Regions from separate parts of the Bacillus sp. ABR genome, predicted to be linked through region 2. Evidence: riboswitches for the same ligand, from Rfam matches in the RefSeq annotation. Region 2 holds a riboswitch; the other holds the start of a gene.

Region 1 (15,264 bases), on a different contig from region 2:
GTCTTGAGGAGTCATTTTTCAATAAAAAAAGACTGTAAACACGAGGTTTACAGTCTCAGCGTGTAGACAAACCCTCGCATTCGGTGTCAGGTCTGCGCGCTGGTGCTCACGAATAACAAATTCGCTCCGCGCCAGTGCTCACCCTTCCTAGACTGCAAAGGTTTTCTATCACACTGAAAAGAAGACAAAGGCTGTAAACACGAGGTTTACAGCCTTTTTTGGTTCATTACGCTCTTGAAACGTATGAGCCATCTGATGTATTAATCACTAGTTTATCTCCTTGGTTCACAAAGAAAGGAACGTTGACGATTAAACCAGTTTCAGTTTTTGCCGGTTTTGATCCGCCTGATGTTGTGTCACCTTTAATACCAGGCTCTGTTTCTACTACTTCTAGTTCTACTGTGTTTGGAAGTTCTACTCCAAGTGTTTCAGCACCGTACATCACGATTTGAACAGACATATTTTCAAGCAAATATTTCAGCTCATCTTTAATTTGTGCTTCACTTAGTTCAAGCTGCTCATAAGAACTTGTATCCATGAAGACATGCTGATCGCCATTAGCATACAAGTATTGCATTGTTTTTGTTTCGATTTGTGCTTTCGCTACTTTTTCGCCTGCACGGAATGTTTTTTCTTGAATGGCACCAGTACGCAGGTTACGCAGTTTCGAACGAACAAACGCTGCGCCTTTCCCTGGTTTTACGTGCTGGAAATCCACTACTCGCCAAATACCGCCGTCCACTTCAATTGTCAGGCCAGTACGAAAATCGTTTACTGAAATCATTTTGTCATCCTCCTACATTTCACCATCATAATATGATAAGTTCTTTCGGTGAGTGGGTCAATCGTTTATTGCCGTCAGCTGTCAGGACAATATCATCCTCAATTCTCACGCCGCCGACATCTGGCAAGTAAATCCCCGGCTCAACTGTGACGACCATTCCCTCTTCTAAAACGACCTCTGATCGTGAGGAAAGGCCTGGCGCTTCATGTACTTCCATACCTAGGCCGTGCCCGGTTGAATGCCCGAAGTATTGACCATAGCCGTACTTTTCAATGATGTCTCGTGTGATGCGATCAGCTTCTTTTCCTGTTAAGCCTGGCTTGATTCTATCCACACCAGCGTTTTCTGCTTCTAATACGATATGATAAATTTCCTTTAGCTTGTCGCTTGGTGTTCCGACAGCAATCGTTCTTGTCATATCAGAACAATAGCCTTTATAGTAAGCACCGAAATCGAGTGTCACTAAATCACCAGATTCAATTACCTTTTCACTCGCTCTTCCGTGCGGCAGGCTTGAACGAACACCAGAAGCAACAATCATATCGAATGAAGATCCTTCAGCACCTTCTTTTCTCATGAAAAATTCAAGCTCGTTCATGACAGCAATTTCCGTCAGGCCCGGCTTGATGTAAGTGAGAATATGATCAAAGGCGTGATCTGCAATCTTCGCAGCTTCCTCTAATATCTTAATCTCTTCACTAGACTTAATCAAGCGCAACTTTTCAACTGATTCAGAGACTGGAACAAGCTCTATCTCACCTGCTTTGGCTGCGTACTGCTGATACGTGGCAAATGTCATATGGTTTTGTTCAAACCCAAGGCGTTTTACTCCAAATTCCTTCGCCGTTTGGGCAGCCGTTTCCACAATGTTTCCTTTGTGTTCAATGATGTCATAACCTTTGACTTGGTCCTTCGCTTGCTCTGTATAGCGGAAGTCCGTGATAAAAGCTGCCCGGTCCTTTGAAACAACTGCAAGGCCGGCAGATCCGGTAAAGCTGGTCATGTACTGTAAATTAAAGCTGCTCGTAATGACAAGGCCATCGATCTCTAATTCACTTAAAAGTGTTCTTAGTTTTTCAAGTTTCATGATACTGCTCCCCCTTCACTGACTAAATAACGAATCGCCAATTTGTACCCTTCTAAGCCAAGTCCAACGATTTGCCCTTGGCATACTGGAGCAAGTACAGAATGATGGCGGAATTCCTCTCTCTTATGAACATTTGAGATATGTACTTCAATGACAGATAAAGAAATACTTGCAATGGCATCTCTCAGCGCATAGCTGTAGTGGGTAAATGCACCCGGGTTAAACACGACTCCATCGTACTGATCTTCTGCTTCGTGGAGCGCATCAATCAAATCTCCTTCGTGATTCGATTGAAAGAACGTTAATTGAATGTTTGCTCGTTCTGCAAACTGGAACAAATCTGTCTCTAAATCTGTCAGCGTCTTACTTCCATAAACAGCAGGCTCTCTTTTGCCAAGCCTATTTAAATTGGGTCCATTCAGTACAAGAAAATGAGGCATATGACCACTCCTTCACCCTAATTCAATCTATATTGAGATCTGTTTCTTTTTCCTTAGAAACCTTTCGTTTCCAAAAATATTTTATCATATGAATAGGTGATTTACACTTTATTCTGTCTTTTTCCCGAGTGCCCTCGCAAGCTTTTGACTCGTCAATTCATTATATTCAAAAGAAATGCTGTACCCAACAAACATGCCATATAAAATATATAGGCAAAATGTCGTAACAATGGTGCTTTGCTGCAAGTCTTGTACTTGCTTTACATCTGGGAAAATGGGATTAAATACGTAAAAAACGAGCAGCCATAAAAGCCCGCCATAAACCAGACCCATCCAAAAGCCTTTGATCCTTTTTAAAAGCCCATAATAAATAAAGGCGGCTCCAATCGATAAAATTCCTAACAGCATAATACTTATAAAAGTACCAAGTCCTCCCTTTTTCCACTCTCCAAGCACAAATGGCTGAAGCAGCATGTTAGGACTCACCTCTGAAAAATGGAACACATAGGTCAGAAACCCGATAAAGCCCCAAAAAACACCGCCTACAAAGCCTGTAGCAGCTGCTCTTGCCACAAGTGATGTCGTTTGCACGGACTGATTTTTTTCTTCTTGGTTTTTCTTTTCATCACGTTTCATTTGTGAACACCTCCAGCAAGTAGTATGTCCAAAATGTCATGAAAAAAAAGGATTTCCATGCGTGAGTGTAAAATTTTTAAAACAGGGTATACTGGCTAAAAAGAGGTAGATAGAATTCTAGTAGATAATCGACCTGTGCGCTAGTGATTTCCCCTCAAATCCTGTACAATAAAGGTATAAGGAAATGCATGTAAATTACAGGAAACAGGCAGGTTGATGAAATATGTCCAATCAAACAAAACCTCCAGCTTATGGAGGGCAGGCAGTTGTCGAAGGTGTCATGTTCGGAGGTAAGAAGAACTATGTGACAGCGATTCGGCGAAAGGACCAGTCCATTGAGTTTTTGAAGCTTCCCCGGACCTCCAATAAACGAACCGCCTTTCTCAAGAAAATCCCCTTTGTCAGGGGTGTTGCTGCACTTGTTGAAGCAAGCGCAAACGGCAGTAAGCACTTAAACTTCTCCAGTGAGCGATATGACTTAGATCCTTCTGAAGATCATACTCTTGAAAAAGAACAAAAAGGCTCAAAATTATCCATGATTTTCGGCATTGCTGTGATCGGAGTTCTCTCTCTTCTCTTTAGTAAATTTGTCTTTACCCTGGTACCTGTCTTTTTAGCAGAGCTTGTGCGTCCCATCTTTTCAGGGAATTTCGCACAAATCGCAGTGGAAACATTCTTTAAATTGGTCCTTTTATTAGGCTATATTTACTTTATTTCCATGACCCCTTTAATTAAAAGAGTATTTCAATATCATGGGGCAGAACATAAAGTCATAAACTGCTATGAACAGAACCTTGACATCACAGTGGAAAATGTCCAAAAGCAATCCCGTCTGCATTATCGATGCGGCAGCAGCTTTATTTTATTCACTGTCATTGTTGGAATGTTCGTCTATTTACTCGTACCGACAGATCCTTTATGGGTGAGAGTTCTGAACCGCTTGGTGCTCATTCCGGTTGTTCTGGGCATTTCATTTGAAGTGCTTCAGCTCACGAACAAACTCCGAGAAGTGCCTGTACTTAAAGTGCTTGGCTATCCTGGCCTTTGGCTGCAATTGCTTACAACAAAAGAACCTTCTGACGATCAAGTCGAGGTAGCCATTGCAAGTTTTAATGAACTTCTTCGTTTAGAGGAAGCATCTCTAAAACAAGCGTCAGATTCTGCTCATCAAGTGATCTAACTTATAAATCCGGTAAATTCCTTCGGAGGTGGACAGTTATGAATCGCCGAGTACATCCTGCTTTTACCATTATTTTCGCTTTAGGTGTTTTGGGATTTGTGTACTTACTCACAACGAACCCAGGCAGACTTTTTACAATGCTGCTGTCTGTTGTGATCATTGGAGCGGCCCTATTTTTCCTATTTAGATGGCTGATGAATCGAAGAACTGGAACAGAAGGCAATCTTTATCGCAAAGCAGTAAAACAATCAAAACGTCGCTACCAGCAGCCTAAACCAAAAACGAAAAGCCAGATGAAAAATCGGGTCACTCATTTGCGAAGCGTGCCGACTGACCACAAGTCTAAGCCCGTCCTTCTCAAAAAGAAAAGCCAAACACATTTGACTGTGATTGAAGGCAAGAAAAACAAAAAGAAGAATCGCGCCTTATTTTAAAATGTCCAGCTTTTTAAAAATTGCTCGGCCTTCTGTCTACCTAGATCGACGAGCGCCTTTTTCTTTTCTGTCATGAGTTGAAAATCAGTGGCAATGACGTGTTCTACAGGAATAAAAATAATATGACGTTCGTGTTTTGTGGCGATATGTCTTTCGTCATGAGCACCACGCATCGTTTCAAAAAGAGCGCCAAACAGTTCAAACGCATTGCGGATGGAGTGTTGTGGGCGTTCTTTTTCGTTTGGCGTTAATGTGACACCGACGAACGGTCTTTTTTTCTCTTCAGCAAACAGCCAAATTGGAAAATTGCTAAGCACTCCTCCATCTACAATGGTACAAATGCCTTTTGAAGACTTCAGTTTGACAGGTTCGAAAAAATACGGCAGGCTGCAGCTCATTCGAATGGCCCTCGCCACGGAAAACCGCTCTGGATTCAAGCCATATGAAGGAAGGTCGTCTGGCAGTACGAGGATTTTTCCATTCGTTAAATCGGACGCAACAATTTTCAGCGAATCTTTTTTGAGGTCTCCAAACACGGTGACCCCTTTTCGTTTTAGCACATCAGTCAGCCATTTTTCCAGCCGGTCTCCTTTATAAAGACCAAGACGCCAGTAAATGGATACCCACCTAAGCATTTTAAACGGGATGAATTGACATCTTCTATCAAGCAATTGATGCTCATCCATTTCATCTAAAAGCTCCCGAATTTCCTGGCTTGTAAAACCTGCTGCGATGAGTGAAGCAATGATTGCTCCAGCACTTGTACCAGCAAGACGGACAAATTGAAATCCTCTCGCTTCAAGCGCTTCATAGGCACCAGCAAGCGCTGCCCCCTTAATGCCTCCACCTGAGAACACACCATCTATCTTCATCAAGGAGCCCCCTTTGATTTCACGCTAATAATAGTGTAGGAGCATTTGCTTTCAATTAGAACTTTAATCAAAAAGGACACCCATGCTAAGGGTGTCCTTTTTGATTAAGATTCTTGATTTGTTTGTTCGTTTTTCTTTTGAATCGCTTTCAGCTGAACAGATCGCTCATCGTTTTCTTCAAAAAATTGAACGAGATCGCCGATGCGGTCAATGCTGTTCCAGCTGAGATGATGTTCAATGCCTTCTACATCATCATAAATTTTCTCTTCATCTACACCAATGATTCTTAAAAATTGCTCCAGCAGTTCATGTCTGTATACGAGACGTTTTCCAATTTTTTTGCCTTTCGGGGTTAAAATTAGACCACGATACTTCTCATAAATGAGGTATTCATCTTTATCTAGCTTCTGAACCATTTTTGTTACAGAGGAGGGATGGACAGCGAGTGCTTCTGCAATATCAGAGACTCTGGCATATCCTTTTTCTTCTATCAGCATATAAATTTGTTCAATGTAATCTTCCATACTAGGTGTAGTCATAAAACCCCTCCATAATGCACCTTTACTTAATAATCAACCCAATTCTACACCATCGTTCATTAAAAAACAAGGAGTGTCCATCGTCTTAACGCTTGTAATTCCAATCATCTGAGGCATATTTCGTTTTGGCGAGATGATGGACAAACGCTAATTCTTCATCTGTCAGCTCATAAGGTTCAAGCTCAATATTTAATCCTTTTTCAAATCCTCTTTTAAACGCAACACGCGCATCGTCTATCGTACAAGTTCGGTCTGAGATTTCATTGATGGCAACCGCTTTGTTTTTAAAGCTTCGCTGCATCCGCTCTCTTACCCGGTCGTTAGGATAAAGGAACAAATCGAATAATTTATCCTCATCAAGGTCAATTAAAATAGATCCATGCTGGAGGATAACACCTTTTTGTCTCGTCTGAGCACTGCCCGCTACCTTTCTGCCTTCTACAACAAGCTCGTACCAAGAAGGGGCATCAAAGCATACAGAAGATCTTGGGTTCTTTAAGCTTTCCTTTTCTTTATCTGTACGAGGAATGGCAAAATACGCATCGAGTCCCAGCTCTTTAAAGCCTTCTAAAATGCCTTCTGAAATGACACGGTACGCCTCTGTCACCGTTGCTGGCATTTCTGGATGTTCCTCTGACACAATCACGCTGTAGGTCAGCTCCTGGTCATGTAGTACTCCTCGTCCTCCGGTTGGTCTGCGGACAAATCCAAGACCATAGCGCTTGACAGCTTCTAGGTTGATTTCTTTTTCAACGTTCTGAAAATACCCAACAGATAATGTCGCCGGATCCCATCCATAAAAGCGGATAACAGGCGGAATGAGCTTCTCACTATGCCAATAAAGCAAGGCTTCGTCCATTGCCATGTTAAAGGCAGGGTCTTGGTTTCCTGAATCAATGAAACACCATTTCTCTTTTTGCATATAAAATCCCTTCTCTTTTACGTAGTCAATGTTAGATGATGGTGGTGACCACCGGTTTTCTCTCTTCATCAGTCTATCAAATAGGAACGGAATTGAAAATAATTCTTACCATTTATGATGACAAGTTTCTTATGCTTTACTATAATAGTATTTGTCTAAAACGTACCATCAGACAGGCTACTGTGCTGATGCTCAAGAAGGAGTCGAGTTGTATTGTCAATGTTCAACTATATCGTCCTCTCACTTTGTGGACTTTTTGTTCTTTATTCCATCGGCAGCTACATTTATCAGCAGCGCATTATGAAAACGCTGACGGAAGCAGAATTTATTAAAGGTTACCGCAAAGCCCAGCTCATTGATGTGAGAGAGCCAAATGAGTTTGAAGGCGGACATATTTTAGGGGCAAGAAATATCCCTCTTTCCCAACTAAAGCAGCGCAAAAATGAAATACGTCCTGACAAGCCTGTTTATCTCTATTGTCAAAATAATTTCAGAAGTGGAAAAGCAGCCCAAACTTTACGTAAAAATGGCTGCCGTGAGATTTATAATTTAAAAGGCGGCTTTAAAAAATGGGGCGGCCGCATTAAAACGAAGAACTAACAAAAAAGACTCTGGGAGCATGATTCCCCCTGAGTCTTTTTTCTTTATTTTCTTTCAAAAACGAGAACGGGATTCCGAGCGGCCTTTGTTTCGTCCATACGTTTCACGACGGTTGTATGCGGCGCTTCCTGCACCACTTCAGGATTCTCTTCTGCTTCTTTCGCAATTTGAATCATTGCTTCGATGAATGCATCAAGTGTTTCTTTTGATTCTGTTTCGGTCGGTTCAATCATGATACATTCCTCTACATTGAGCGGGAAGTAGATCGTTGGCGGATGGTAGCCGAAATCAAGTAATCGTTTGGCAATATCCAGTGTCCGCACACCTAATTTTTTCTGACGTTTACCTGAAAGGACAAATTCATGCTTACAGTGACGATCAAACGGCAAATCATAATGAGCACTTAAGCGGCGCATCATATAGTTCGCATTTAACACGGCATTATCGGTTACAGCCTTTAAGCCGTCTGGCCCCATAGAGCGGATGTACGCATAGGCTCTGACGTTAATGCCAAAGTTGCCATAGAATGGCTTCACGCGCCCGATTGATTCCGGACGGTCATATTCAAAGTAAAAACGACCTTCCTTCTTTACAAGCACCGGCTTTGGCAAATACGGAATTAAATCTTTTTTAACGCCAACTGGACCTGAACCAGGACCTCCGCCTCCGTGTGGGCCTGTAAAGGTTTTATGAAGATTTAAGTGGACAACATCAAATCCCATATCTCCTGGTCTTGCTCTACTTAAAACCGCATTCAAGTTGGCTCCGTCATAATAAAGTTTACCGCCAGCTCCATGAACGATTTCAGCCATTTCTAAAATGTTTTCTTCAAAGAGGCCAAGTGTATTCGGGTTTGTAAGCATTAAAGCAGCTGTTTCTTCATTAACAACGCGGCGTAAATCTTCTAAATCAACAAGCCCGTTTTCATCAGATGCGACAGTAATGGTTTCAAATCCAGCGACTGTCGCAGATGCCGGGTTCGTTCCATGAGCAGAATCAGGCACAATGACTTTTGTACGCTGATGATCTCCTCTTGCTTCATGGTACGCACGGATCATCATGAGTCCCGTCCACTCGCCATGTGCTCCTGCCGCAGGCTGTAATGTCACAGCGTCCATCCCCGTAATTTCTTCAAGATGTTCACCTAGATCGTATAGTAATTCCAATGCACCTTGTACAGTGTCTGCCTCCTGTAGTGGATGGACCTGCGAGAAACCTGCAAGGCGTGCAACCTTTTCATTAATCTTTGGATTATATTTCATCGTACAAGAGCCAAGAGGATAAAATCCAGAATCGACCCCATGATTGCGTCTTGATAATGCTGTATAATGACGCATAATATCAAGCTCAGATACTTCAGGGAGCTCAGCATCCTCATCACGGATGTACGTCTTATCAAATAAAGACGGGATCTCCTGTTCAGGTACATCTAAATCAGGCAGGCTGTACCCAATTCTTCCTTCTTTAGATAATTCAAAAATAAGCGGCTGATCTTGTTTATTCATGGCGATCCCCCAATTCCTTGATAAACGTATCAATTTCTTCTTTTGTTCTCAGCTCTGTCACGGCTACAAGCATGTGCTGCTCAAGCTCTGGGTAGTCTAGCCCTAAGTCGTAGCCGCCGATGATTCCTTTTTCAAGCAATCGTTTATTGGCTTCTTTCACAGGCTCCTGTAACTTGATCACAAATTCATTAAAATGAGCCCCTTCTACATCCGCCTGCAGTCCATATTTTTCTGCCTGCGTCTTGGCATAATGGGCTTTTTGCACGTTTTGATAGGCGATGTCTTTTATGCCTGTTTTCCCTAGTGCCGTCATGGCAACAGAAGCAGCTAGCGCATTTAATGCTTGGTTCGAGCAAATATTTGACGTCGCTTTATCTCTTCGAATGTGCTGCTCACGCGCTTGAAGAGTCAGGACAAATCCACGAACACCATTTTCATCTTCTGTCTGCCCGACTAAACGACCTGGCACTTTTCTCATCAACTTTTTCGTCACAGCAAAATATCCGCAGTGAGGTCCGCCAAATGCCGCAGGGATACCGAACGGCTGCGCATCACCAACGACAATGTCTGCCCCAAGTTTACCAGGCGGCGTCAATAGCCCGAGTGCGAGGGGATTGCTAGAGACAATGAACAGGCTTTTTCCTTTATGTGCAATGGGTTCAATGTCTTTTAACGGCTCGACGACACCAAAAAAGTTTGGATATTGCACGAGAACTGCTGCTGTATCATCGCAGACGGCCTTTTCCAGTGCAGCTAAATCTGTCTGCCCTTTTTTCGCAGGCACTTCAACAACTTCAATGTTTTGTCCTTTGGCGTATGTTTTCAGCACCGCTCTTGATTCAGGGTGAACCGTTTCAGAAACCACCACTTTTTTCTTCTTTGTGTGTCCCGCAGCAAGCATTGCCGCTTCTGCTAGTGCCGTCCCGCCATCATACATTGAGGAATTGGCTAGATCCATACCAGTCAGCTCAGCAATCATTGTTTGAAATTCAAAGATCGCTTGCAATTCACCTTGTGAAATCTCCGGCTGATAAGGTGTATACGCTGTATAAAATTCAGAGCGTGAGATAACATGATCGACAATGACAGGCTGGTAATGATCATATACACCAGCACCAAGAAACGATGCATAGGAAACTGTATCCTTATTCTTTGCAGCTAGCCGGGATAATTCCCTGACAAGCGCTGTTTCAGATGCGGCTTCTTTGATGTTGTATGCTCCTTTGAATCTCACCTTCTCTGGGATATCTGAAAAAAGCTCATCAATCGACTGAACGCCGATGACATCCAGCATTTCTTTCTGATCTTGCTCTGTTTGCGGCAAATATCTGTGCTTCATCCTCTATTCCCCCTCGTTATTTGGTTCTTTTATAAAATGGTGTTGTGACGATTTTGGCTTTTAGACGCTTTTTGCGAACCTGTACTTCCACCTCTGCCCCAAGCTCCGCTTCTGAGGTTTCGATCAAAGCAAGCCCGACATTTTTCTTTAATGTTGGGGATTGAGTGCCCGTTGTGACAAACCCAACCTGCTTTTCTCCTGAAAAGACTGGATAATCTGTACGCGGAATCCCTTTTTCAATCATTTCAATGCCGACAAGCTTTCGCTTCAGTCCCTCTTCTTTTTGTTTTTTAAGTGCTGCTTTTCCGATAAAATCAGCTTCTTTATCCGTTTTGACAGCAAAACCAATTCCGCCTTCTAATGGAGAAATATCCTTTGTCAGCTCCTGGCCATAAAGCGGAAGCCTTGCTTCAAATCTCAAGGTATCACGTGCACCGAGTCCGCACGGTATTAATCCTTTTGGCTGCCCCGCTTCTAATAAAGCGGACCAAAGGTGGACCGCATCTTCTGACTGGCAGTAGATTTCAAAGCCATCTTCCCCTGTGTAGCCTGTTCTGGAAACGAGCACTTCTTTATTTGCGACCTCAGCTTTTGATAAAAACGTAAATGGTTTAAGCGATGTCACCTCTTCATCCGCCACCTCTTTGATGATGTCAGCTGCAAGAGGTCCTTGAAGCGCTAGCAAGGCGGTTTGATCAGATATATTTTTGATCAATACGTCATCCTTCTCTTGGTGCTTCAAAAGCCAATCCACGTCTTTATCGATATTTGATGCGTTGATGACAAGTAAATAGTGGTTCTTTTCTTTTTGGTAGACGAGCAGGTCATCTACCGTTCCGCCATCTTCATAACACATGGCTGTATATAGTGCCTTACCGTCTGTCAGCTTAGACACATCATTGGTTAATAACCTTTGTAAAAAAGGAAGGGCATCTTGACCTTTGACGTCCACCTCACCCATGTGAGACACATCAAAAAGCCCTGCTTTTGTTCGAACAGCTTCATGTTCTTCTTTAATGGAAGAAAATTGGACAGGTAATTCCCAGCCCCCGAAGTCAATGGTTTTTGCGCCAAACGTTTCATACGCATGAAAAAGCGGTGTTCGTTTCAACATCAATCGTTTCCCCCTTTTTTTAGTGCAAATGCAAGCTGAATTTTCAGAAAAAAATCACAGCAAAAAAGGACAGAGCGCTCCCTTTTATCAAAAAGAAGTCTCTGTCCTTGCACCTGAAAGTTTACAGCACAACATCATTGTGCGTTTTCCCCTTTGGTGGTTTGCTAAAACGATCAGCAAACACTCTCCAGAGTTGCGTCCGGTAAGAGTACTTTTGCCTGAGAGATTCACTGAATCATTCAGCTTGCTCCTTCGGCGCCTGCCAGTGCAAAATAACCGCCAAGTCTCTCCCCATACCATCATCCGCTCATATTTTTCACATTTATTGGACATACTATCAAAATGGGTGACTTATTTTCTAGATCACTTATCAACATCCTACCATTAGAAATGGATGGAGAGCAACAGAAAAATCATTAACATTTTTAAAATAACCTTTCGATATCGTTCGCTTTTATTCATATATCTAGTCTTTTAGAGACCTCTTAAAAAATGAAGCGTTTAAAAACAGAACAATTTATCAGATCCTACTAGAAAGGCAGGCGACCACATTGAATATTCAAACGATTTTTGATCAGGAATGGACAAATGAATTTCAGCAGCGGCTTTCATCAGACGGCCCCTGGGCGAACTGGGATATGTATCGATTAGCGACGCAGGTTCAAAAAGTCACAGCCATTGATTCATTCGAGGGACTGCAAGCTCCTGCGCACCTGCCTGCATTCACACCTTTACAGCACCAGCTCGAAGTAGCCAGAAGAGTCGTAGAAGAAATGAATGGGAAAGCCATTCTAGCAGATGAAGTGGGCCTAGGGAAAACCGTAGAAGCAGGACTCATTATCAAAGAATACATGATTCGTGGACTTGCCAAAAAGATTCTTATTCTCGTCCCCGCCTCCCTTGTATCTCAGTGGGTACAGGAGCTGCGGACGAAATTTTATATTGATGCTGTTGAACAAAAAAAGAGCTATGTGTGGGAGCAGTGCGACGTTGTCGTTTCTTCCATTGACACAGCCAAAAGACAGCCGCATCGAGACACGATTTTATCGATTGCCTACGATATGGTCATTATCGATGAAGCACACAAACTGAAAAACAATAAAACGAAAAACTATGAATTTGTGAGAAACCTGAATAAGAAGTTCTGTCTGCTGCTGACAGCGACACCTATTCAAAACCGGATCGGAGAAATATTTAATCTCGTTTCCCTTCTGAAGCCGGGCCACCTAGGAAATGAACATCAATTTAAAGATATCTTTGCCAAAAAGGACTTGCAGCTTGAAGACCATGACCGATTAAAACAGCTCGTCAATAAAGTGATGATTCGAAACCGAAGACAAGACACAGGCATCGAGTGGACAAAACGACATGTCAAAACGATTTCCATTGATTTTTCTCCGACAGAACAAGCATTGTATGATGAAATCTGCAAGCTGAAAGAGAATCCGTCTTATACAAAGCATATGTTTTCCATTATGACCTTGGAACGAGAATGCTGTTCAAGCCGTGAGGCAGTTTATATGACGATTAAAAAAATGCAGGAAGAAGAAAAGCATATTCTCGGCTCTTCTGCTATAGCGCAAATCATGGAGAAAATCAATCAAGTGGAGCAAAACTCAAAGGCGCTTGAAGTGGTCAAACTCATTCAACAGTTAAATGAAAAAGTCATTATTTTCACCGAATACCGCGCAACACAAATTTATTTACAATGGTTTCTACAGCAAAATGGCATTAGCTCCGTGCCATTTCGTGGCGGCTTTAAGCGGGGTAAAAAAGATTGGATGAAAGATTTATTTAGAGAACGGGCGCAAGTGTTAATTGCTACAGAAGCTGGCGGCGAAGGGATCAACCTTCAGTTTTGTAATCAAATCATTAACTACGACCTCCCGTGGAACCCGATGCGTTTAGAACAGAGAATCGGACGTATCCACCGCCTTGGCCAAGAACGAGATGTCCACATTTACAATATGGCAACAAACGGAACAGTTGAAGAGCATATTTTAAAGCTTTTATATGAAAAAATTCAGCTGTTCGAAAACGTCATAGGCGATTTAGATGATATTTTAACGAGAATTGATATTGAAGAAGTCGAAACAGAGTTGCATCAAATTCTCTTCCAGCATGAATCTGATGGAGACATGAAAAAGAAATTAACCCAATTTGCTTCTTATTTAACTGAAGCACAAACACCACTTTTAGAAAAGAGACAGCAGGGCTCATAAAGGAGAGTTGATCAATGGAGCAGCATGACATTCACACCTTTCTTCTCCGTTTTTTCAAGGCGAATCAATGCAGCATATTAGAAGAAAGTGCAGGACATATGACCGTACAGCTGACAATCGAAATGGATAAATTGATTATGAACCGTCCTTTTTATTGGCACTGGCTTGAAAAAACTGGCGGTGTACCTGAACCGCGGCAATTGACTTTCATCACAGATCAAAAAAAAGCGGGTGATACGGTCAGTGGTGAATTCATCCATTTCGGCTCCCCCCGGTTATTTCAAATATTTGAGGCGGTCAAACAACAGGGCCGTTTTATCCGGCTTTATGAACGAGTCAGCCCGCTCACGAACAATCAAATCGCACTTGAGCCATGGCTTGGTCTCAATGTAAAAATTTCTTACCTTGCAGACCGGAAGAAGGATAAGCTTTTATCATTAGGACTCCATCTTATACGCGGAGAAGTCATTGAACAATTTCAAGAAAAGCTGGAAGCTCGTGAGCTGTCGTCTCAAATTCCCGATTATTGTTTTACGATGAGTACAATGATTAAGCCAGAAAGCGGAATCAAACGGCTCTACAGCCTTATGGAGCGTTATGCCCATGAGGAGCCGGACGACTGGGCAGTGCGAGCCGTTCAAAAATGGAAAGAAGACTCCGAACTTTTAAACCAATTTTATGAAGGGACTTCAGACACATCTGTAGAATATGAAATAGAAAGGCAAGCACTCAAAACTTTATACGAACCAAAAATCAGTCTTACGATTGAAAATGGCGGACTTTTTTACTTACAGCAAAAAAGAGGAGGTTGACCCATAGTCCCCTCCCCTTTTATGTGACTTACAATTTTCGATCAGTCTAAAGCTAAGTTTGTCTGTTTGTATTGGGCGGAAACATGACGCAAGCAAACTATGAGGTCTTACCACCTATGTCTTTCCATTTCATGCGTTAAGTGCCTGAAATACATGATTCAGTATTTTAGGAGGGTATTTGTATGGAAAAGAAAACGAACAAATTAGACAGTGAATGGGTTCAATTATTACGTGAAGCTCGCAAGGCAGGACTAACAGTTGAAGAAGTCCGTCATTTCCTCAAATCAAATGAAAAGTCCTCTGAGTCTCCCCCTCTGGTAAGAAGTCATTCTATCAAACCTTTCTGAATGTGCTATAATATCGAAAGGAAGGTGATGACATTGATTGGCCAGCGTATTAAACAATACCGCAATGAAAAAGGCTACTCACTATCAGAACTGGCCGAAAAGGCTGGGGTAGCGAAGTCTTATTTAAGCTCAATAGAAAGAAACTTGCAAACAAACCCCTCCATTCAATTTCTTGAAAAAGTCTCCGCTGTTCTGGACGTCTCGGTTCATACACTTTTAAACGAAAAAGATGAAACCGAATACGATGGTCAATTAGATAGTGAATGGGAAAAACTAGTTCGAGATGCAATGACATCAGGGGTTTCGAAAAAGCAATTTCGTGAATTTTTAGATTATCAAATCTGGAGAAAAAAGCAAGAAGAGGAGTAAAGCGCACGTTTTAGCGCATACTCCTCCAATTGCTATGCAGATCTTGATATCAGCCTAAAGAC
Region 2 (15,264 bases):
ATATAAACATCGACATGCTTGCTAAACCAGGGCCAACAAGCACAAAGGCTTGTATACCAACTAATCCAATGAAAATTCCGCCAACAAACGAACCAATCATGACACTTCCTAGAACTCGCTTATTTTGCAGTGTCACACCATACAACGCTGGCTCTGTGATGCCAAAAAAGGCTGATATCCCTGCCGAAATGGCTGTTGATCTAAGTACCTTGTCTTTTGTTCGAAGTGCCACAGCGAAACACGCTCCACTTTCCGCAATATTATGCGCAAGTGATGCCGGCAAATAAAGTGCTTCTTTCCCAAGGGTTCCCATCGTTGTGACTGCATAAGGAACCATTGCTTTATGCATGCCTGATGCCACCATGAATGGGAGGACCGCTGCTAAAATGGCGACAGCTACCCAGCCTACCGTATTAAACATCGAAAGAATAATAGATGAAAAACCTTGCCCCGCTGTAAAACCAATCGGTCCTAACAGAAGTAGCGTAACTGGTACAGTAATGACCAATGACATCATCGGAACGAAGAAAATCCGAATTGGTTTTGGTGAAAACCGTGTAAAGAATTTTTCCATTTGCGCGTAAAGCAATACAGAAAGGATGGCTGGAAACACTTGATACGCATAAGCTATATTTTTCACATCGAATGACAGTAATTGTGCACCTTCTGTAAGCATCGCCGTCATGTTCGGCAGAAGAAGCGCACCGACTGCTGATAGTGCGACCAGTGGGTTTACTTTTAGTTTATTCGCCGTCGTTACAGCAACTAGTAAAGGCAGAAAGTAAAGTGGTGCGTCACCTACCATGTTCAGTATTTGATAGGTTTGTCCCTTTGCATCCATCCAGCCTAATAAAGAGAAAAGGAGAAGAAATGATTTTAAAATTCCTCCGCCTGCGATAGCTGGTACAAGCGGCTGAAAGACACCGACAATGAAATCTAACAGAACTGTGCCTGCTTTTCTTTTTTCTTTTGGCTGATTGGATGGCACGTCTTGGCTTGATGAGCTGCTGCCTATTAAATTTGTTACCTTTTGATACACTTCAATGACGTCATTCCCAATGACTACTTGGCATTGTCCTGTCATTCTGACAGCTATGACACCCGGTGTTTTTTCCAGTGCTGGTACATCTGCTTTTTTCTGATCAATGAGTGTGAAGCGAAGTCTTGTTGAACAATGCTCAAGGTGCGCAATGTTTTCTTTGCCACCTACATGCTGTAAAACGTCTTTGGCAACTTGTGTGTAATTCATTTTTTCTCCCCCTTTTCTCATACACGAGACCTATATTTTGGCAATAAAAAAAGGACCTAAAACGACAAATAAAAGAAAAATTCATCGTTTTTAGATCCTGCCTGCATGACCAGTCACATGTCTAATTTATTCATATTGGATTTGTTTTTAGTATATACGCATTATATGAAAGCGTCAACATTTATTTTTCTAAAAATTATTAGGGTCTATATACCTAAAATACTTTTCTCTATTCACTTATAGGAAACCTTCTACTCTTTTGTTCCTTCTATCATCAATCAACAATATTTTTCTCCACAAAAAACCAGATAAGTTGATTCACTCATCTGGTTTAAATTCATCTATTTTTTCTTTTCTTCTGCCCTCTTTTTAAATGCTTTCGCTTGTTTTTCATACTCCTTTTTCGTGACAGCTTTTAACTCTATTGAATCGCCTGTCATGATATATGGTTTAGGGAGTTTTTTATATTCCTTCCTCGTGAAAGCTTTTAACTCTACTGTACCGTCTGTCTTTTTAATTGGCAGCTTTACTGATTTTGCATCTCGATCAGTCGAACCTATAATGACACCATCTTCAATTATAGGATCATAGCTCATTTCGAAAAATCCTGCCCCATCAGTAAAGCCCCCGACCTCTATTTTCATTTCTTTATAGGGCTTACAACCTTCTTCAGTAACAGTTTTTATTAAAAAGGAGCCGTCCCATCCATTCTCAACATGCATGCTTTCCACTTGTAAAAATAGTTGTTTATCCTCTGCCGTATATAGAAAACCATATACTTTCGCCACTTTATCCCTGAAGTGTCTCATATTTTCATAAAATCTAGTTTCTGATGAATCAACTAGATTTTGATGTCGATTTTGAATCTTTTTTTGATACGTATCTAGCTTTTTTTGATTGATTGCTTTATAAATCGTGCTTTGCTTCTCGCCTTGTTTTTTCACAGAAAGGTTTTTCCCCGAAAAATGAACTTCGTATATGATCGTTTCTTTTCCTTTTTTCATTTGAAATTCATACCCATTTTCTTTTGAATGGCCGGTTATGACATATTGTTTTTTATATAATTGAGGGTCCCACCAAATTTCTTCTATATAGCTTTCATTCAAATGACCTGTTACTTTGCCTTTATTCTCAGATATCTCGAACCAGTTCAGTCTATCCTTAGTTTTATACGCAAATGCATAGGAATGATTCAATGAATTTTTTTGTGCGATTGCTTGATATGCTGTCCAGCCGCCTCCACCCAAGATGAGTACGGCTAGGATAGACACGACCCAGATTTTCAATTTGCTCATACGTACCTCCTCTAATATTTAATTTGAGAAATCAACATCAACAATATTTTACCATATATTCAACTAAATTCTTATTTACTTAAAAATAGATACTAGAAAATTTAGATAAATATTTTAGTAATTATATCTTACATCTATGCAAATAATATCCTTTTTTTCATGGAGAATTCAGATATGTTATTAACCCATATTCACCTGATCCAATACGGTCTATTTTTTCTTTTCTTCAGCCTGCTTTTTAAATGCTTCCGTTTGTTCTTGATATTCCTCTTTCGTGACAGCTTTAAATTCTATTGTACCGCCTGCCATTTTAAAAGGAAGCTTAATTGAGGTTGCGTCTCGATCGGTTTCACCTACAATAAAATCATTTTCAATCCCAGGGTAAGTGACCAAATCAAACATCATACCGTCCGAAATACCTCTGGCCTCATATTTTGTTTCTTTATAAGTTTCACTACTATCTCCAGGAACGGTTCTCATCAGAAAAGATCCTGACCATTCAGACTCAATATGCATGCGTTTTACTTTTAGAAATAGCTGATATGAACCATCCTCTGACGTGTACAAATAACCGTAAGTACCTGTTACTTTTTTGATGAAGTTTCTTACATAATCATGAAATCTATTTTCAGTGTCCTCCATCAGTTCTTCATATCGGTCATGAATGTCCTTTTGAACAGCACGTAGTTTTGTTTGATCGACTGCTTTGTATGTGATGCTTTGTTTTTCACCTTGTTTTCTCACAGAAAGATCTTTTTCAGCAAGGTGAACTTCATATGTGACCGTCTTTTTCCCTTGCTTCACTTGAAATTCGTAACCGTTTTCAATCGTTTTGCCGGTTAATTTATATTTGTTGATAAATAGATTAGGATCAAAATGCCTTTTTGGGTTTTCCTCCAAAATGGTTTCATTCAGATGACCTGTTACTTTCCCTTTTTTCTCCGTTACTTTGAACCAGTTCACATGATTCTTGGTCTTATATGCAAAGGCGTAAGATTGATTCAATACACTCTTTTTTGCATTTGCTTGATATGCTATCCAGCTGACAGCACCCATGATTAGTACCGCTAGAATTGCCACGATCCAGATTTTCGATCTATTCATACATACCTCCACCGACAGAATTTCATTTTTTCTATCAATATATGAGTGAGTCACCTCCTTTATCGAATTTATTTTTCAACAACCCCTTGTATCTGCCACTCCCCATCATTTATTATATATCTAAATGATATATCTTTTAGATAGGTGTGCTGATATGAAAAAATACAATGATACGACGTATGCGATTTTAGGTATTTTAACGACAGATTGTAAGTCAGGGTACGAAGTGAAGCAATTAATTGATAGGAGCTTGCATCATTTTTGGAAAATCAGTTATGGACAAATTTATCCAGCTTTAAAGCTAATAGTCGAGGAAGGCCTTGCGGAGGTTTCACCTGCTGCTAGCTCTGGTCGCTCAGACAAGCGGGAATATCATTTGACTGAAAAAGGACTGGACACGTTAAGAGAATGGCTGGCGCAGCCGCTCGATCAGTTACCAACAGAGCGGAATGAGGTGTTATTAAAATTATTCTTCGGTCAATATCTTTCGTTTGAGAAAAAACTAGCGCTTTTACAGGATTATGAGAGGCAGCTCCGTATTCGTTATGAGACATATGTTGCGATTGAACAAAACATTCAAGAGCTGTACCCAGATGAAGCGGATGCGAAGTATTGGCTGTTTACTTTAGATTATGGGAAAAGAGTGGCTCAAGCTGGAATTGATTGGTGCGTGGAGACATTCCATTCGATGAAGAAGGAAGGGTAAATGAATGAAAAAAGACATACGTGCTGGCAGATTTACAACGGACAATTCTGATTCGATTGTGGTGTTCATTATCGGAATGAGGATCAACAAACGCTGGGCCATTCATCAATGGATGCCTGTGTTCATGGCGATGCCTGGCATGATCAAGGAGCTGTATACCCATCAAGAGGAGCTAGGGTTTCTTGGAACAGAGAATTACTTTGGATTACGCACGACAGCGATGATTCAATATTGGAAATCAACAGATGACCTCCTTGCCTATGCCAAGATGGAGAAGCATTTGGCTGCTTGGAAAAGATTTAACCAAATGGCACGAAATAATGATGCGGTCGGCATTTATCATGAAACATATCAAATTCAAGCCGGCTCGTATGAATCCATCTACGTGAACATGCCTTCCTACGGACTGAGCCAAGCGAGAGCGCCTATTCCAATTGATAAAGGAAAACAAACAGCGAAGGAACGGCTGAATACAACAAATTCCTAGAGAGCGATTCTCTAGGAATTTCTTTTTGCAACAGATACAAAATGCTTTAATATGCGGGCTGTTAATCCCCATATGGTGTAGTTTTCATAATCATAAAACCATTCCTCAATCGACCGGCTCCCCCAGCTGTATTTTTCACCATTCATGATTTTTTCATAAGGGAAGTCCTCTCCTGGTGTTGGCTGAACGGATACATGATGTAGGTACGGCTCATATTGGCTGAGCCATGATAGAGGCACGGTAAAGGTCTCTTCTACTTCTTCTTGATTATAGGAGTGTTTCACTTTTTGCTCATCAATGATACCGACATATGGGTATACGACGAAGGATGGAGAAGCGATATAAGGACTGAGCTGTCCAAGGACATCGACCGATTCTGGCGGAATGCCCAACTCTTCATGTGTTTCTCGCAGTGCAGCCTCCTGTGCTGTTTCGCTGCCGTCGAGCTTGCCCCCAGGAAAACTAATATCACCCGGCTGTTTTCTCATGGTGAGCGATCGTACCTCAAATAATATATACCATTCTCCATTTACTTGTACTAAAGGGATCAGGACTGCTGCTTTGAACGCTGTCTCTTCTCCAATGAACAACGGTTGTGATTGATGTAAGTCATTTTTTAATTGATCAATGAACACGGCCATCACCTGTTTTCTGTTTCTCTTTCCTTTAGCGTATCATGGTTCACCTTTTCAATAAAGATGATCTTTCTGACAATTATTTTTATCAATTTGACAACTTTACTTGTCAAATTGAATATAATGCTTTACAATCAAGGAAAGATTTCAATTAAAACTTGAGGTGACAGAATGAAAAATCGGTTAAAAGAGCTTCGTGCGCGTGATGGTTTAAACCAAACTGAGCTTGCGAAACGTGCAAAGGTCTCTCGTCAAACCATCAGCTTAATGGAACGTGATGAATTAATGCCGTCTCTCTTGCTCGCTGTTAAGCTTTCACGAATTTTTCAGGAACCCATTGAACGTATTTTTCTATTCGAGGAGGATGAACTATCATGAAAACTGTATACAAAATGCTCTTAGGTGCTCTCCTTGGCTTTCTCGGTGCTTACTGTCTGCTGGCAGCCGAATTTGAGATGACACTTATTGATATTGCATTTGAAGCGACTCTTGTCATCAGTGGAGTGACAATTTTATTGATTATTTATTGTTTTTCAGGGATTTCACGTATGAAAAAAAGAGTGTCTCTTTCGGTCTCTGGAGATGAGGAAGATGAACTGGAGGCTAAGCAATATCGGACCTTTACTGATTCGACATTAGCCAATACGGTGAGTACGATTTTGTCCATTATTGCCATCGGTATAACCATCGTCACCGAGCAGCCACTCTGGTTGATTCTGGTCAATGCTGCTTTATTTATCGTCACCATTATTAGTTCTTATGCAGCGATATCCGTCCTCAAACTTGTCTATCCTAATCGCAATCTACCAAATCCGTCCGACAAAGACTATAGTAAAAAGCTGCTCGCCATTTCAGACGAAGGGGAAAAGCATGTCATGCTTGGCGGACTGTTTCACACGTATCAAATGATGAATATTCTATTGACTAGTGCCATGTTTATTTTGATTGTGTATTCGCTTGGAGCCAATCACTCTCAACTGTTCTCGATCGTGGTCATTGGGATTGTTTTGATCATTTTGAATGCAAATTATGTGTTGAAGATTAGAAATCGTTAAATGATAAAAAGCACAGCTCTGTCAAAAGGCTGTGCTTTTTCCGTCCGTTACGATGCACGGCGTTTCTTTCGTGCATAAATCAAAAATAAGAAACCAAACCATACCGGTGTCAATAGCAACGCAGGACGTGTTGCATCTGCGAAGAGCATGATCACGAGAATGGCTGCAAAGAGCGCAAGAACGCAAATATTCACAAAAGGTGTGAACGGTGCTTTAAAGGTAGATGCTGCATGCAGTTCAGGCCGTGTTTTTTTATATTTCAAATGACAAATTAAAATAATACTCCATACCCAAATGAAACAAATGGCACTGATCGTGGTAACAATCCCAAAGGCTTGTTCGGGAATCAGCTTGCTTAAAAGTGCACCGACCGATACTACAATCGTTGACACGAATAGCGCATTACTCGGGACAGCGTGCTTGTTCAAACGCCCAAAGGAAGCTGGCCCTTGCTTTTGATGACTGAGATTATACAGAATACGGCTTGTCGAGAACATGCCGCTATTACAAGCTGATGCCGCAGACGTCAACACAACAAAATTGATAAGCCCCGCTGCTACTGGTATCCCAATGAGCCCAAAGGTTTTCACAAAAGGACTTTCTGATGCACTGAGCTCAGACCATGGGTTGATACATAGTAAAACAAAGATCGCACCCACATAGAAAAATAGAATTCTTAATGGAATTTTATTAATCGCAGAGGGAATGTTTTTTTGCGGATTGGCTGTTTCTGCTGCGGATACGCCAACCAGTTCAACTCCCACATACGCAAAAATCACCATCTGGAATGACAGCAAGAAGCCTGTGACACCATTCGGGAATAACCCGCCATGAGACCATAAATTCGTTACTGTCACCGGTCCGGCATCGGTTTGAAAACCAATGATTAAAAGAATAATTCCAACACCGATCAGTAATAGAATCGTAATCACTTTAATGAGTGCAAACCAAAATTCCATTTCTCCGAAAAGCTTCACCGTTAATAGATTCAATCCTAGTAAAATCAACAAACAAATGATAGCAGGAATCCATTGCGGGATATCAAACCAATACTGCACATACACTCCGACCGCAATGACATCCGCCATCGCTGTCATAATCCAGCAAAACCAATAGGTCCACCCTGTCACAAAAGATGCCCACGGGCCGAGATAGTCCTCTGCAATATCGGTTAATGACTGATAGCCCGCCTTCGATAAAAGCAATTCTCCAAGTGCCCTCATGACAAAAAAGATGGCCATTCCGACAATTAAATAAGCAAAAATGATTGATGGACCTGCCAATTGAATGGCTTTTCCAGAGCCTAAAAACAGCCCTGTTCCAATGGTTCCGCCAATAGCAATCAATTGTACATGACGGTTTGATAAATCTCGTTTTAATTCTTGTTGTGCCAATGCTAACACCCTCCTACGACACGATCTTATACTGAAATAATGAACTCTTTAAAAAGTCCATAAAAAAAGAGATTGGATGCGCTCCAATCTCACGGTCATAAAAGAATAGCAAAATAGAGAAAAGTAATACACGGCATCATCCATGCATCACAAATACAATATTTCGTACTCTTCTGTCCTTTTGCCTGAGATTGTGAACCCTTCGGCGCCGCACACACATGCGGTCTCTCCAGAAGCTGCTCCTGCTATAGTGTGACCCACAGCAATCATAGCCTTCGTTATTTAATTAAAATGTTGCTATTTCTGAATAATTTTATATTTTACGCCTCAATCAGAAAGCTGTCAATGGTAATCTTTTATGATTTACAGTGATACCCATATGTCTTCACTTCATCAATCCCCCCTAATTCATGTATAATAAACCAAAAGATGTTCGGCTCGTCTGATGGAGAAATCCCTCTTGATCATGAACAAAGTTAGGCAATCCATTGAAGTTGGTGAAGACAAATGAAAAAAATGAACAAACAGCGTGTCACATTACAGGAAGTCGCCAAGCATGCCGGTGTCTCGACTTCAACGGCATCACTCGTTGTTCGAAATAATCCTAGAATCTCTGAAGCCACTCGAAACAAAGTGCTTCAATCCATGGAAGACTTAGGGTACGTATATGACCGCGTAGCTGCCAACATGCGGTCAAAAAGCTCAAATATCGTTGGTGTGATTGTCACAGATATTTCTAACACCTTTATTTCGGAATTTTTAATCGGCGTGCAAACCACGCTTGAATCACTAGGCTATACTGTTTTACTTGGTACAACCTTTGACAGTGTCGATAAACAGGAGCGGCTCATTTCCACTATGGTAGAGCACCGAGTGGGCGGAATCATTTTAAACCTAGCTTCGAAAAGCTCGGCTCGGACAGCCAAACAGTTAAATCAAATTCGCACCCCAAAAGTACTTGCAAATCGTGAATTATCAGATGTGCAATGTGATTATGTCGGTGTTGATTATGAACAAGGCACTTGGATGGCCATTCATCATCTTCTTCAGAAGGGGCATCGACGTATCGCCTTCTTAGGCGGCATCAAGACCTCATCGACTTGGATTGAGCGGATGAAAGGTTTCAAAAGAGCTCATGACGATGAAAACCTGACGATTGATGATTCCCTTATTATTGATATCGTACCTACTCGTGAAGGCGGGAAAGAAGCACTCGCTCAAGTGATGGATCAACCCGAGCCTCCTACCGCTATTTTTTGTTTTAGTGACTTAGTTGCATTTGGAGTCATGCAAGCACTGTCAGCACGGGGCATCCAGCCAGGTGAAGATATTGATGTGGTTGGATTCGATAATGTTCCTGAAGCGGAGATGTACCATCCGCCGCTCACCACTGTTTCTTCATTCCCCCGATCCATCGGGGCAAAAGCAGCGAACCTTTTATATCATAAAATGAACGATCAGGATGAAGAGCTGCAGAGATTGATTTTAAAACCTCAACTTCATATTAGAGAAACCTCTCCATCATGATGAAAAGAGAATTGTGTGCAGCAATTCTCTTTTTTTATTGAACAAGTCAACTATTTCTTTGTTTCATTTTTCTTTTTTTAAATCACAAAGTCATAAACTTGACACATTTAAAATGCAGGAGTATATTTATCTCGTTGCTTCTTTTAGTATATCGTTATACCTATTTAGTCCTATCGTTATTTCTATCAAAAAACAGTTAAAAGTGATTTTTTATGATTCTGATCAAATCATGAAGTTTCACTTCCTAATCAAGGCTGTTATTATTTTTTACATTTTAGTAGAACGATGTACTTGATTGAAGAACAGATGAATATTCATTATTTTTTCATCAATAAGGGGTGTTGTGATGGGCTTCATATTATTCATTTTGAAGGAAACAATAACAAAGGGTATACAAAGAATTTGACCTTAAAGGGGTTTCAAATATAGGAGTGGGAACATGAAAAATCCTTATATTAAATCGTCACTTGGCATGTATTTAAACTACTTCATGCTTGGCATGATCAATATTATTGTAGCTTCCAACATGGACAGCTTATCTGAGCGCTACCATGTAGATATTCCGAAAATCAGCTTGCTTGTATCGGCGATCGGAATTGGTAAACTCATTGCTCTCTTTTTCTCAGGTCGGTTAGCCGATAGCTGGGGACGTAAGCCTGTCATTATTACAGGAAATTTTCTTTACTTATTATTCTTAATCGGTATTCCAACGACAACGAGTTATACACTGGCATTTATCTTTGCGATTTCAGCAGGTATTGCCAACTCACTGCTTGATTCAGGAACCTACCCTGCTTTGACAGAGTCATTTCCGAAAAAAGCAAGTTCGGCTTCTGTTTTAGTAAAAGCGTCTGTATCCATTGGGGCGACTGTTCTTCCATTTATCTTGGCGTACCTAGTGGCACATGACATCTTCTGGGGCTGGGCGTTCTTTGGACTAGGGCTTCTTTATTTACTTGTAGGAATTTACTTAATCTTTATGCCATTCCCGAACCATAAGCAAGTTTCTTCACAAGACGCTCTTCCAGTACAAGACCAGCTGAAGGAAGAACCAAAAATGCTTGGCGAAGGCTTAGCTGTTGTACTGATGGGATTCACGTCGACTGCATTGTTTGTCGTATGGCAGACATGGCTTCCGCAGCTCGGGTTAAAATTAATCGGACTTGGCACAGGACAAGCCACACAGCTTCTATCTTATTTTAGTATTGGTGCACTCGTATCTGTTCTCTTGCTTTCGATCGTCTTAGATAAATTCATTTCACCGATTATGGTGGCAATCATTTATCCAATTGGGGCGTTCCTTGCAATGCTTTCACTTTTCCAAATCGAAACGTACAGCATTGTCATTGTCAGCACCTTCTTCTTAGGGCTATTTACAGCAGGAATCTTCCAGCTGGCGATGAGTATTATGATGAAATTGTTCCCGACAAACAAAGCAACGGCTTCATCCTACGTTAATATTGCGGCAAGCTCAGCGTTTATTCTCGTGCCGCTCATTACAAGTGGATTGGTCAGCACGTACGATATTAAAATGACGTTATTTTTCGATATGATCATTGCGGTTATTAGCGTATTACTAGCGGTCTTTGTTCTTGGACGCATGAAAAAATTATTTAGATAATTAAAGGAGATGTCAATCATGACAAACATACATGAACGAAATATTGATGGAAAAACAAAATTAGTCGGTCTTCTTGCTACACCAATCGGACACAGCCTTTCACCACGTATGCATAACCTTGGCTATACACTAACAGGTATCAACTATGCTTACCTCGCATTTGAAGTAGGGAATGATGAACTAGAAGCAGCCGTAAACGGTATGAAAGCAATGGGTGCAGCTGGATTTAACGTCTCTATGCCGAACAAAATGAAAGTACTAGATTACTTAGACGAACTAGATGATTCTGCAAGATATACACGTGCAAGTAACACTGTAGTAAACAAAGATGGTAAACTCATCGGCTACAACACAGATGGTCTTGGATATGTGAGAAACTTGATTGAGCATGGCGTTGAATTAGCCGGCAAAAAAGTCACACTCGTTGGCTCTGGCGGCGCGGCAACTCCGATTGCGATTCAGCTTGCACAGTCCGGCATTCGTGAAATTAGTATATTTGCTCGTAATGACCAATACTTTGTTCAAGCAGAAGAAAATGTAAATTACATCAACAACGAAATGAAATCTTTCGGTGTCAAAGCAAACATTTTCCCACTTGAAGACAAAGACGCGTTCCGCCGTGAAGTAGCAGAAAGTGCGATCCTGGCAAACGGGACAAGCCTTGGCATGAAACCACTAGATCAGCTCAGCATTATCGATGATACACTTGATGTACTTCGTGAAGATTTGATCGTGACAGATGTCGTATACAACCCGCAAAAAACAAAGCTTCTTGCACAAGCACAGGAAGCTGGCGCCAAAACGATTAACGGTCTTGGAATGATGTTATGGCAAGGAGCACTTGCTTACAAACTCTTTACTGGTGAAGATATGCCAGTTGATCAAGTAAAACAAATTCTTTTTGAAAATGACCGTTTCTAAAACAAAAGAAAGACGACTTCCTAAGTGGAGGTCGTCTTTTTTTAATCATGTACCATAACTTGACGGTAGCGATACAGGATATACAGTGCGCCGATAATGGCTGCAACAGCCACCACTGCATCGAACATAAAGATTTGTAAAATGGACGCGTGACTCTGAATTAACCCTGTTACGACCGGGATGACGATAGCCGACACGCCGCCTGCTGTGGAGATAATCCCTGTCATCGTCCCTTTGTTTTTCCAGAAGAATTCAGCCATCACAGTTAACGTCAGCTGAAAAACTCCTGCTGTTGAAAACCCTAATACAAAAGCATTGACGGTTCCTATGACTGGCGATTTCACGACCAAGAGTACACAAATAGAAATAAGTGTAATGATTGGATAGATCAGCAGCACAGTGACCGGACGGACAAAGCGGCGCAAAAGAAACGCGAGCAACACAACAGACAGCAGCCCGCCCATGCTATAGTAACTGAGCAGTTTCACAGCACTGCCCGATGCCATCCCCAAGATGGCCTCACCGTACGTAGGAAGCCAAATTTGCGGCAGCGCATACAGCCCATTTGATGTAAAGCTGATTAAAATGAGTGCGATCCCTTCCCTCCAAAATGTAGGCTCTGTCGAGAAGCGCGGAAGTCCATCATGCTCCGTTACCTGGACTTGCTCCACCTTGCGATGATTCGGAAATGGCAAGGTCCACAGCATCAAGACATTTACAAGATAGATCAGAGCAGGAACAAAAAATGAAATTCCATAAAACAAATCATGCTCTGCTAAAAAGAAAATCGCCAGTGGCAAAATGGTTGCCCCAATGGAGATAAAGGCCTTCACCATCACATTCGCAGATCCTGAGTTTTGCGGAAAAGCCTCCATTAACGCAGGATACGTTCCTGCATCCATTGCCGAATTCGCGACCCCTGCCAAAATCGCAAACGCAAACGCGATTTGATAATTCGGAGACAATGGGATTCCGATGAGGAACACCGCCATCAGCACACCAGAAACCAAAATGACCGGCTTCCGCCCGAAACGATCTGACAGTACGCCTGATAAACCATACGTGAGCACCCTGCCAATGCCAAGCGCCGAAATCATATAACTAATTCCCGCACTATTGGTATCTAATTGTTTGATTAAAAATGGCATATTTGAAGCCAAAATAATATTGACCATACCTAATAAAAAGTAATTAATATACAGACTAGAAGCCGTTCTCACATACGGATTCCTCATCCTGACACACCCCTCAACACCATCGCAATGAAGTGACAAATAATGGTTACGCTTACAAGATCTCATATGTGAGGAAGAACAGCTTTGCAGCCTTCACGTTCATACATCTCATCATGTCATGCAGCTCACAGCTTACACGCCCTTCATGTATCAAGCATTTCTTCAATTTTTCACTGCTCTTATTTTATATGAATGAGAAAGGTAAAGATAGTGAATTGCTTAAATTTGAGGGGAATTCATCGATCAAGCGTATGACACCATCGATAGAAAAAAGGAGTGGTTAGCTGCCACTCCTTAACTGATGTCTCATTTCTGTTCATCGTTCATTTTCAACCCATTTTGACGAATGACTTCTTGATACCAGTAAAAGCTTTTTTTAGGTGTTCGATTTAACGTTCCGTTTCCATCGTTATCTTGATCAACATGGATAAACCCATATCGCTTTTCCATTTCAGATGACGAGTAACTAATTAAATCAAGAATTCCCCAGCTGGTGTAACCTATTAATTCGACTCCATCCTCAATGGCTTCCAGCATCTGCTGGAAATGCTGCTCATGATAGCTAATCCGATAATCATCATTTATCTTTCCATCTTCCACCTTGTCGTATGCACCTAATCCATTCTCAACTATAAATAGTGGTAGTTGATAGCGATCGTATAAGTCATTTAAAGAGATACGAATTCCAATCGGGTCGATCTGCCAGCCCCATTCACTCACTTCTAAATATGGGTTTTTCACTCCACCTATTGTATTGCCGCTGACAGTTTCCATGCCTTCACTATTTTCAGTAGCAACCAAGGAATTGTAGTAACTGAATGAAATAAAATCAACAGTATGCACCTTTAATAATTCGTCATCTCCCAGCTGTTTCTCAATGTGAATGTTTTTTTCTTTAAACAGTCGATTGATAAAACGCGGATACTCACCACGCACCTGTACATCTGTAAAAAACATATTAAACTGATTGTTCTTTGATGCCTTCAGAACATCCTTTGGATTACAAGAATACGGATATGTTGTTAATTTCGTCAGCATACACCCTATTTTTGCCCCTGGGATCATTTCATGACAATATTTAACGGCCAAAGCACTTGCAACAAATTGATGATGCAATGCTTGATAAACTGCCTGTTCTACATTGTCAAAGCGCTCTGAAACGATTCCACCACTTGTAAATGGATGTCGGACAATACTATCAATTTCATTGAAAGTCAGCCAATACTTGACTTTATCTTTATATCGATCAAATACAACTCGACTAAATTTCACAAAGAAATCAACGACAATGCGATGAGACCATCCTCCATATTGATTCACTAAGTATAGCGGCATTTCATAATGAGATAACGTAACGAGTGGTTCAATATCATGTTTCTTCATCTCATCGAATAGGCGGTCGTAAAATAATAATCCCGCTTCATTTGGCTCTTCTTCATCACCGTTTGGAAAAATACGTGTCCATGCAATCGAGACACGTAACGTCTTCAATCCCATTTCTTTGAACAGCGCCATATCTTCAGGATAACGATGATAAAAGTCTACACCTCTTCGTTTCGGATAACCTTCAGCGGTATCTGCACGCATCGCTTGCTGAATTTGTTCTTCATCCACTTTGTTGTGCTTTTTATAATCAGACTTACTGAGACCTTTTTTAAAGATCGCCACATCAGCAGTCGATAGCCCTTTTCCGTCTACATTCCATGCGCCTTCTGCTTGGTTTGCCGCGATGGCGCCTCCCCATAAAAATCCTTCTGGAAATTTCCTGATTTGATTAGACATGTTTCTTCCTCCTCAAGACTATGCGTTATTTCTTTGAACCACTCGATTGACATGAATAATTAAATACATTTTTTCGTCACTGGAAATCGTGTAATCCACACTTGTTTTAATATATTTCTCGATTTTCTCCACACATTTTACTTCTTCAGGATACTTCCTCATGATTTGATCAATTAGATCGTGATCATCTGTTTCAAGCATTTTGTTCTCCAGCAAACGCTGAACAAAGAACTGTAAATGTGTTAAAAACCTG

The links. Region 2 has a riboswitch for glycine ahead of OIT90_RS00560 (amino acid permease). Riboswitches for the same ligand answer to the same signal wherever they lie in the genome.
Region 1: another riboswitch for glycine. It lies ahead of gcvT (glycine cleavage system aminomethyltransferase GcvT); the one in region 2 lies ahead of OIT90_RS00560 (amino acid permease).

Annotation. Positions count from the first base shown of each region.
Region 1 is NZ_JAOYSL010000002.1:343,209-358,472, forward strand. It holds gene efp (elongation factor P) at 227-784, opposite strand; gene OIT90_RS07105 (M24 family metallopeptidase) at 810-1,871, opposite strand; gene aroQ (type II 3-dehydroquinate dehydratase) at 1,868-2,311, opposite strand; gene OIT90_RS07115 (YqhR family membrane protein) at 2,420-2,947, opposite strand; gene OIT90_RS07120 (DUF1385 domain-containing protein) at 3,171-4,127, shown strand; gene OIT90_RS07125 (SA1362 family protein) at 4,166-4,561, shown strand; gene OIT90_RS07130 (patatin-like phospholipase family protein) at 4,558-5,433, opposite strand; gene mntR (transcriptional regulator MntR) at 5,538-5,972, opposite strand; gene OIT90_RS07140 (lipoate--protein ligase family protein) at 6,058-6,894, opposite strand; gene OIT90_RS07145 (rhodanese-like domain-containing protein) at 7,114-7,494, shown strand; gene gcvPB (aminomethyl-transferring glycine dehydrogenase subunit GcvPB) at 7,539-8,999, opposite strand; gene gcvPA (aminomethyl-transferring glycine dehydrogenase subunit GcvPA) at 8,992-10,338, opposite strand; gene gcvT (glycine cleavage system aminomethyltransferase GcvT) at 10,355-11,452, opposite strand; glycine riboswitch at 11,552-11,645, opposite strand; glycine riboswitch at 11,649-11,755, opposite strand; gene OIT90_RS07165 (DEAD/DEAH box helicase) at 12,004-13,674, shown strand; gene OIT90_RS07170 (YqhG family protein) at 13,689-14,486, shown strand; gene OIT90_RS07175 (anti-repressor SinI family protein) at 14,669-14,833, shown strand; gene sinR (transcriptional regulator SinR) at 14,867-15,202, shown strand.
Region 2 is NZ_JAOYSL010000001.1:112,607-127,870, reverse strand. It holds gene OIT90_RS00600 (beta-glucoside-specific PTS transporter subunit IIABC) at 1-1,249, opposite strand, end outside; gene OIT90_RS00595 (hypothetical protein) at 1,591-2,544, opposite strand; gene OIT90_RS00590 (hypothetical protein) at 2,755-3,648, opposite strand; gene OIT90_RS00585 (PadR family transcriptional regulator) at 3,803-4,354, shown strand; gene OIT90_RS00580 (DUF4188 domain-containing protein) at 4,359-4,841, shown strand; gene OIT90_RS00575 (NUDIX hydrolase) at 4,853-5,476, opposite strand; gene OIT90_RS00570 (helix-turn-helix transcriptional regulator) at 5,648-5,854, shown strand; gene OIT90_RS00565 (DUF3169 family protein) at 5,851-6,531, shown strand; gene OIT90_RS00560 (amino acid permease) at 6,579-7,925, opposite strand; glycine riboswitch at 8,089-8,168, opposite strand; gene OIT90_RS00555 (LacI family DNA-binding transcriptional regulator) at 8,433-9,452, shown strand; gene OIT90_RS00550 (MFS transporter) at 9,892-11,073, shown strand; gene OIT90_RS00545 (shikimate dehydrogenase) at 11,092-11,994, shown strand; gene OIT90_RS00540 (MFS transporter) at 12,036-13,229, opposite strand; gene OIT90_RS00535 (glycoside hydrolase family 1 protein) at 13,536-15,011, opposite strand; gene licT (BglG family transcription antiterminator LicT) at 15,030-15,264, opposite strand, start outside.